One region of the Dendrosporobacter quercicolus genome, then DNA from elsewhere that is predicted to be linked to it. Evidence: riboswitches for the same ligand, from Rfam matches in the RefSeq annotation. Region 1 holds a riboswitch; each other region holds the start of a gene.
The links. Region 1 has a riboswitch for cyclic di-GMP ahead of BLR06_RS18640 (methyl-accepting chemotaxis protein). Riboswitches for the same ligand answer to the same signal wherever they lie in the genome.

Region 1 (2,202 bases):
CTGAAAATAAGCTTAAGGATGAACTGGGGTATGTGAAAAGCGAAATCGTTCTGGCGGATGCCATTGCCCAGGCTGTGGCAAATCGTCCGGAGATTGAGCAATCGCAGCTGAGTATTGAATCAGCGAAAAAAGGGATAAAGGTCGCCAACAGCAACCGCAAGCCAACGGTGACGTTCAGCGCCGCCGAAGGCTGGAGCGGCACTGAATTCCCCGGTAACGAAAATGACTGGTCGCTGAGTTTGATGGCCAACTGGAATATTTTTGATTCCGGCGTTACCGGCGCCAAAGTTAAACAGGCAGAGAGCTCCCTGAATAAGGCCCGGGAGCAGTCTGTAGAAACCGGCAATAGCGTTGAACTGGAGGTGCGTCAGGCGTATCTGAGCATGAAAGAGGCTGAAAAGAGGATTGGCGCTACTCAGGTCGCCGTGGATAAGGCGACTGAAGATTTAAAGATTGCCCAGACGAAATATTACGCCGGTGCGGGCACCAATCTTGATGTTATTGATGCGCAGCTGGCGCTGACCCAGGCTGGAACAAACTATACCGAGGCGCTATATGATTATAATATTAATCAGGCTAAACTGCAAAAAGCGATTGGTCAAAAATGATTCATTAAGGGATGACACTTTGCCTGCAGGTGCAGGTAAAGTGTCATCCCTGGCGTTTACTGTTTATGTACGTCAATTTGGCGGCTCTTTTTATAGACATCCCAGGCTTCCAGTATTCTGGTCCGGGAGAAACCGAGGCGTTTGGCAATGATTTTTGCTCCGGCTCGTTCATTTTCAACTGACAGGTCGTAAAAAGAATTGGTTACAGAACCAATGATTGCGGTTAACAGCTCGTTGAGCGGCCGTTCGGGATCTGCTGTTGCCGTCGGTTGGCTGTTATTGGGCGGCTGCAGACCAAGCAGGGCGTTGATTGTCTCAATCGCCTGAGGAATTTTGTCCTCAGGCAGTTTTTCTATTAGTTCGAATAATTCAGCTTTAGGGGTCATTGATTGTCTCCTAACCAATTGAGTTTATTTATAACTATAAGCTAAATTAGCTAAATATGCAATGCAGTCGGGACGGCAATCGGGCGGGTGTATTGGAGAAAATGTCTGATTACCGGGAATTTGAAAAAAAGGAAATTTGTATCGGAATTTGTAATTTATTGTTGCTTTTGCAATTGAGAATGGGTATAATGTAAAAACAAGCAGTACCCAATTTTAATTCAACTTTATAGGCAAACTTATCGAAAGATAAGGACGCAAAGCCATGGGTCTAACAATATTTATTAATGATTGCCAGGCTGCCGCTTGACATAAGTGTAAAACCAGACTTTATGTCTGGTTTTTTGTTGCCCGGCTGCCGGCAAGAGGTATTTTAGGGTATTTGCTTGCATAAGGGTGACGAAGGAGAGTGCAAAGAATTGCAATGGTTCAATAATTTAAAAGTATTAACAAAAATAATGGTTGCAGTAATGATATCGGCATTATTTCTCCTGATTATGGGCGGCATTGGTTACTATTATACCAATCAAATCAGTCATGAAATGTCAGGAATGTACCATGACCGTTTGCTGCCGGTGAAAAGACTTAATGAAACACGGCACAATTTTAGTGCTGTTCATGGCATGATTCTGGAAATCATTCTGGGTAACCCTGATAAGGCCGCGGAGCAAAAGACGCTGGTTGAAATTAAGACGCTGGCTGCTGAGACCAATCAAACAATGACTGATTATAAGAATGCCAGGCTAACGGCTTTTGAAGAACAAAAGATTACTGAGTTAGATGAGGAAATCGGGCTGTACCGGGTGGAGCGGGAAAAAGCGCTGGCTATGGCTCAGGCTGGTCAAAAACAAGAGGCCTATGGGTATTTTTCGCAAAATGCCAGCAAGCATTTGATTAAGGTAAATGCAATTCTTAAAGAACTGGCTGATTTTAATGCCAAAACCAGCGATGACGCCAATAAGGCCGGAGAAGCCAATGCGAGCACCGCCAAGAATCTGATTATTGTGCTGACAATTGCAGCGGTGGCAATTTCGGCAGCCGCCAGCTGGCTGCTGGCGAAGATGATCGCCCGGCGATTAAACAATACGGTGGATACCTTGAATTTGGTTGCCAGCGGTGACTTAACCCAGGAAGTTAAAATCATGTCCAGTGATGAAATTGGCATGATGGGGAAAGCTTTAAATGACACTATCCGCAATTTAAACGGACTT
Region 2 (2,202 bases), on a different contig from region 1:
GAAGGCGCTGATCAGGCCTGCGCTTAAACAGCCCAGCAGCACGGTGAGCAGCAGTTTTTCCGTGCCCAGCCATAAGCCGAGAACAGACAGCAGCTTGATATCGCCGCCGCCAAGTCCTCCTTTGGTGAGGACCGCGATAAGGAAAAAAATCAACCCTCCGGCGGCCGCAGCCAGGAGGCGGTTGACGAGCAGGGCCGGCAAAACAGGCGAAAAGCACAGGGCCAGGAACAGTAAGGGCAGGAGTACCTGATCCAGAATGATCTGCTGTTCAAAATCCATCACACTGATCAAGAGCATGAATGCGATAAAGACCCAGAAGCTTAAGAGCTGCGCCGCATCAATCGCCAGCTGCCCGCTCAGGGCGTACAGCGGGAAAATCAGGGCAAGCAGAATGAGCGGGCGCCGGGACTGCACGCACAGCAGCTTTTGCGGGGCTTCCAGAATGGCGACAGAGCGGTTCATTAAACCGGCGATTGTTGCCGCTAATATTTGACTTACAATGATTGTTAACGCTAAAAGCGTAAGGACCATACCAAAGAATGCCATTTGGTCAGGCATGGGGAGACCGCCTTTCAGGGTGAAGTTTGCCGCCGGGCGTTCCCTGGTGTCATTTCGTAAGGCCGGCGGAACAAAAACCGGGACAGCAAGAGTAAATGCCCGATTTGGGAATTTATTATGATTTTGTTAAAATTTCATGATTTTATTTAAGTAAGTATTGTAGATTTTATGATAATGCGTTAGTATTATTTTGTAAAGAAAATGAAATAATTGGCAAACTTATGCGAAAGCTAAGGACGCAAAGCCGTGGGTCTAAGGATAGAATGTCTATGACTGCCTGGTTGCATAAAAAACTGATTACAAATGTAATTTTGTATTCTTTTTATGCAGCCAGGCTTTTTTGCTTTTAACATAATGTAATTGTGGATGGGGTTGTCATGTTTTGCATTGGGAGGATTTATTTTGAGTTTGCCTCAAATTTCAAAAGGACTGGTAGGAAAATTAGAACAAATGGCGCCAAAGCGCCTTATTCTGCTGGCCTTTATGGTGAGTTTGCTGTTTACGCTGCTGCTGTATTTTTATCTGGCGAAACTGGAAAATGAGCAGCAGGAAAAGCCGCCGCTGACAGGCGTGGTTATTGCGGCTGTAGATATTCCGGAAAAAACGGTCATCAAGTCTGAAATGCTCAAAACGGTTCAACTGCCGCGGGAGCTTAGTCAGCCGGATACGGTAACCGATTTGTCCTCTGTGGTGGGGAAGACTGCGAGAATCAGTATTCTGCAGGGTGACCCCGTAACGGAAAAAAAACTGTTTGGCGATATCAGGCTGGCCGGTTTTACCGGCAGTATTCCGGCGGATAAGCGGGCCATGTCGATTGCGATAACGGACACGACGGCAATTTCCGGCTTTGCCCAACCCGGCGATTATGTGGATGTCATGCTGGTTACCGACAAGGCCTACCCCAATACCATTTCAGGGGAAATGATTCTGCAGAACATCCTTTTGCTGGCAATTAATAAAAGCAGTGCCGCCACAGCAGGGAGCAAGGACGGCAAGGCCGAGCAAATGGCTACCGCCACCCTGGCGGTTGACCCGGCGGCGGCAGTCCGGCTGGCTGTGGCGCAGTCACAGGGGATGGTATATCTTGTTCTTCGCCCCTTACAACCAAAAGAAAGTTTTGTATTGACCACCAAGCTGCTGGCGCAGTTCGGACAGGCTCCGGAAATGCCGCGCCCGGCGCAAGCGGATTCCGCTGCGCCGCCTGTCAGGCCTGCGCCGGAGCAGGAAGCGCCGGTCCAAAAACGTGCGGACGGCATTTTGGTCATCCGCGGCAGCTCAGCAAATATGGTAGAAGTGCGATAGGGGTAAAGTGCAATGAACAAAAACCAGATGATAGGCAAGAATTTATTTCTTTCGGCTTGTTTTATATTTGCGCTGTTTTATATGGGTGGGACGGCAACGGCGCAGGAGACCATTTCCCTGGATGTCAGCCGGTCTTTTTGTTTCAGCGCAGGTGAAGAAATTACGCGCGTCGCCGTTGCCGACCCGGAGCTTGCCGATGTCACGGTCATTTCCAAGCGGGAACTGCTTGTTCTCGCCAGGAAACCGGGAACAACAACGCTGTATGTCTGGACAAATGACGGCATGCGGCAGGAGTACGCGATAAACGTTACTAACCAAGATACGCAAACAGCGGCGGCAGTG
Region 3 (2,202 bases), on a different contig from region 1:
CATTCATACCGTGGATAATATAAGTATGTCGGGGCTGATTGTAATATTTGGCAAATATCCCATATGTACCAGGCCGCCAGGACTTTAAATCACCATAGTTAAAACTAAGTACATAGCCGCTGCCGTCTCCTTTGCCATCCTTCCGGCGGGCGTCCAAAGCCATGGCTCCGAGACTAAAATTACTGAAATAATAATTTCCCCCAAGTGTCCGGATTGTATTTTTCAGGCCGTCTGTCCGGTAGTGATAAACGCCGGCTTCCACGTCATAATCATAATCATGATAACGAGCAGTTGCGATCACCGTCTCTTTGCTATCGTCAGTTTGCCCATAAGCCGCTGTATAGTCCACCGGTCCGCTAAACTCGGTGCGAACACCGTCAAAAACACTGTCATAAATATTTCCTTCAGCCATCAGATACCCGAAGGATCCCGCCCTAACCGCCGCTTGTCCCAATGTACCGGCTGCATACAGACGGGAAAGCTTGAAGTCGTTATTGTAATTTACTAAACTGGTTCTGCCTTCCAGCATCCCATGGACGCGCCAATCCTGGGCGATTGCCGCATCAGCGCCAAGGCGAATGCGAATTCCCGATGAATCCCGTTGCCCGGGGCCGCGGTCGGAAGCATAATGATAACGCACTTCACCGTCGATATTCACTTTGTTATCCAGTTGCTGACGGCGATCACCAATCTGCGCCAATTGATCAACAATCTCTGAATAGTTTTCCTGCTCAGCATAGCCGGAAGAAACGGCTGCCTGTTGCCCGGTGCTGTTACTGCTCTCACTACCCGTTAACCGCCGCCCAGCCGCGGCATCATTCCTAAGCAGCGTCTTTTCACTGGACTCGCCGGCAATCCCCGCAACTTCATTCATGATGATTTTTGTGGTAAGTTGGGCGATTTCATAGGCAAACTCTGCTTTGGCTTCTTCAAGATTCAGATTTTGGTCGCTGATGATCCTTGTTGTCATTCGCGCCATTTCATAGGCAAATTCCTTTTTTCGTCCTTCCGGCAATATTGGCATAACCTTTGCTGTTGTTTGCGCCGCAGCATAAGCAAACCGGGCTTTAAAGCCGGCAACATCCGGACTTGAAAAAGAAACTATTTGGGCTGTGATCTGCGCCATCTCATAGGAAAATTGAACATTAAAACTCTCATTTTTGTCAGCCTGCGCCATTGCCGGCTGACGGCTGCTTCGGCTCGCGCCCACCGGCTCAGGGGAAGCATAAGCCACCTTATTCTTGCCTAAGCCGTTCACCGTAGATACGCCGATGACTGTTACCAAAACAAACAGTACTCTTGCAAATTTTTTCACTGCATGATTCACCCGCCCTCACAAACTGCACCATCAATAGCGGTACCGGCTATCTCGATACTCTAACAACTCTCAAGTGGGAAAAAGCCGCATCGACCGAATCAAATCACTGCTGGTTTAAGTTCTGTTCCAATTGGACGCAGATGATCTGTATTGAGTAAAAAAAACTGCCAGGTTGCAATTGCAACCTGGCAATCCTATACAATGTACGTAGACCCATGGTTTTGCGTCCTTATCTTTCAATAAGTTTGCTGGTTTATTTTACCTATTCAAATAATATGGAACTCCTAATTATTACCAAAATAGAAACTGCTGCCAAAATTATTTTAACAGAATTAGCTAATAATTTAAAGCAGTTAATTTATAATAAATTTTTTCGCTGCTCGCATCATAGGCTCTGTCCTGCTGAACTTTTACCAATTGCGATACCTCCACCATACAACCGCGCCCGCCAGGCAGATGCCGATCAGAATACCGGTCAGAAGGGTGAGAAAATTTTCAAAACCCCAGTCTATGCGAAATGACATATAGACCGCCAGCATGGTCGTGGCTATCAGTGTCAATTTGCCCCATTTCGTCATAACCAATCGCAGACGCTAACGTTTTGTTCGCGCCTACTGCACACCTCCTTTCTATAATTTAATTATAGTCTGATTTTATTATTTATAAATACCTCTAATTAAATAAATTATTGTATTTAAGATAAAATGTCCATAATGGCGGGCTATTCATCAAGCGCCTCACGGCGTAATGTGTTGCGGCAGCTGACGTAACAGTGCTGAAACATTTACTTTTTCTTTCTGACTGGTATAATTTACAACTAAAATAAACTGGGAAAGGAGCAGTAAGATTCCATTGTGAAGCAGAATTAGAGGGAAATTCTCGAT
Region 4 (2,202 bases), on a different contig from region 1:
CCTGCTTGTGGCAAGCTGCCGGAAGTTGTGCCCGACAGCGGTTGCAACATGATAATTTTATTGCCGGTGAGTAGCAACTATGCCGCCAGCATCATAGGATACGGTAGCCAAAATAAATTAACTCCAAAGGAGGAGTCGTAATGGGATTTGGTCGCTTTGGTGGTGGCGGTGGCAAAGGTAGTTGGTGGATCATTATTATTATCATTATCCTGTTGATTTTCTTCTGCAACGAGGATGACTGTTCACCAACTTGCTGATAGCTTAATACATCCGCCTTGTGCAAACGCCGCTGCAGATTGATTTCTGTAGCGGCGTTTTGCGTTCTGCGGAGAACTGACCGCAGGCATAAGTTGATTTTGCTTACTGCCGGCGCGGGCAGACTGCCGGTTATATCCGAACAAACTCCCGTGCAGATTCGGTTAGGGCCGCGGCGTTCATGGCAAGGCGGCCGCTCAATCAGGTGTAACCGACGGGCGGTCAGTAATGGTCGATAATACTACAATTGTTTTTGTTTTTTGAATGCCCGGCAAGGTTTTAATCTTGTTTAGCAACTGTTCGAGCGAAAGCGTATTTGCCGTGATAACTTTCAGGGAGTAGTCATAATCACCGGCAATGGAATAACATTCCTGAACCTCCGTCTCCTGTTTAACAAAATCGGCGAACGAATCATGAAAACGCGGATGTTCCAAACTGATGAACATAAGAGCCATAAGCTGCTTATTTAAGAGCTGCGGATTCAAAATAGCGCAATATTGCTTAATAATTCCCGATGCTTCGAGTTTTTTTAAGCGTTCGCTGACGGCCGGCATTGACATGCCGACACCAGTGCTCAGGTCGGATATTGTACTCCGGGCATTTCTTTGCAGCAGCTTTAATATTCTAATATCAACAGCATCCATCTTTATCACCATTCCAGCCTTTATTTATCTGAATTTATCTTAATATGTTTTTCTGCTCTTTTCAATCTTATTTTATAGCGGGGCTAAGTCCCTGTGCCACTTTTTCAGCACCGGCTTGATCGTTTAACAGGTAAGCGGCACTGGCGGAGAAATAAGCATATCCCACTAACTGGGGGAAATGGTAAAATTAAAAATATTGACAATTATTATGGTAATATTCTACAATTAATGTCAGGATACGAGTTGTTCTGCCATACTATTATGCTGAATTTTAAATATTTAGGCAAACTTGCTGAAAGGCAAGGACGCAAAGCTATGGGTCTAAGGACGTTGTCTATGACCGCCAAGCCGCCATTTTAGCCAAGTGCTGAGATGTTTGCATGGATGGAGATCAGAAGACCAGGGCTTAGCACTGGTCTTTTTTATGTTCCTATCTACAAAAGATGGAGGCGCCGGCGCTGTGAGAGAGAAAATTCTTGAAGTGATAGACTCGGGTTCGAGCCAGGGGTGGTTGATGATTGATCACAATTATACGGTGATTTACGCCAACGAATCAATTTGTCAATGGCTTGCGCAAGAGCAGGTTGATTTTATTGGGAGTTCATTATGTGATGTCATTCAGCAGCAAAAGAAACATCCTATATCCGGACAATTACACAGTCCTTTAATTGAGACAATGAAGGTTGGCAAAGAACTGATCAGGCGGGAATGTTATTTGTCGGTGCAAGGCCGCAACAAATGGTTTTTGACCAATACCTATCTTATCGCCGGTGAGGCCGGAAAGCTGGAATACGTATTGGCCGATTATGTTGATATTGACAGATACAAAAAAATTGAAGCCAATCTGGATAATATCAACCTGAGTATCATCAGGTCCTTTGCGGAGGCAATCGGCGCCCGCGACTCCTATACAAAGGAACATAGCGAGGGCGTAGCCGAACTTATGCTGGAACTGGCCCAGTATATGCGCATGGGCCAGCATATCGTTGGGCGGGTGTATTTGGCCGGTTTAGTTCATGATATCGGGAAAATTGGCATTCCTGAGCATATTCTGAATAAACCGGGCCGGCTGACGGCGGAGGAATTTGCTATTATTCAGCAGCATTCTGCAATCGGCGCCAGTATCCTGGCCAATATCAACGGTTTTGAGGATATTGCCAGAGCGGTTCGCCATCATCATGAGCGGTTTGACGGCAGTGGCTATCCGGAAGGGTTGAGCGGTCTGGAAATTCCTTTGTTTAGCCGGATGCTGGCGGTGTGCGATACCTTTGATGCCATGACCAGCGCACGATGTTACCGGCAG

Region 2: linked by a shared signal. The riboswitch ahead of cpaB (Flp pilus assembly protein CpaB) and the one ahead of BLR06_RS18640 (methyl-accepting chemotaxis protein) in region 1 are both predicted to bind cyclic di-GMP.
Region 3: linked by a shared signal. The riboswitch ahead of BLR06_RS18375 (hypothetical protein) and the one ahead of BLR06_RS18640 (methyl-accepting chemotaxis protein) in region 1 are both predicted to bind cyclic di-GMP.
Region 4: linked by a shared signal. The riboswitch ahead of BLR06_RS17300 (HD domain-containing phosphohydrolase) and the one ahead of BLR06_RS18640 (methyl-accepting chemotaxis protein) in region 1 are both predicted to bind cyclic di-GMP.

Annotation. Positions count from the first base shown of each region.
Region 1 is NZ_FNHB01000018.1:5,149-7,350, reverse strand. It holds gene BLR06_RS18650 (TolC family protein) at 1-608, shown strand, start outside; gene BLR06_RS18645 (hypothetical protein) at 665-994, opposite strand; cyclic di-GMP riboswitch class I at 1,214-1,298, shown strand; gene BLR06_RS18640 (methyl-accepting chemotaxis protein) at 1,411-2,202, shown strand, end outside.
Region 2 is NZ_FNHB01000016.1:31,227-33,428, forward strand. It holds gene BLR06_RS18235 (prepilin peptidase) at 1-558, opposite strand, end outside; cyclic di-GMP riboswitch class I at 761-847, shown strand; gene cpaB (Flp pilus assembly protein CpaB) at 961-1,860, shown strand; gene BLR06_RS18245 (type II and III secretion system protein family protein) at 1,873-2,202, shown strand, end outside.
Region 3 is NZ_FNHB01000016.1:53,079-55,280, reverse strand. It holds gene BLR06_RS18375 (hypothetical protein) at 1-1,315, opposite strand, end outside; cyclic di-GMP riboswitch class I at 1,495-1,578, opposite strand; gene BLR06_RS19680 (hypothetical protein) at 1,729-1,878, opposite strand.
Region 4 is NZ_FNHB01000013.1:51,842-54,043, reverse strand. It holds gene BLR06_RS17305 (Lrp/AsnC family transcriptional regulator) at 453-899, opposite strand; cyclic di-GMP riboswitch class I at 1,172-1,255, shown strand; gene BLR06_RS17300 (HD domain-containing phosphohydrolase) at 1,360-2,202, shown strand, end outside.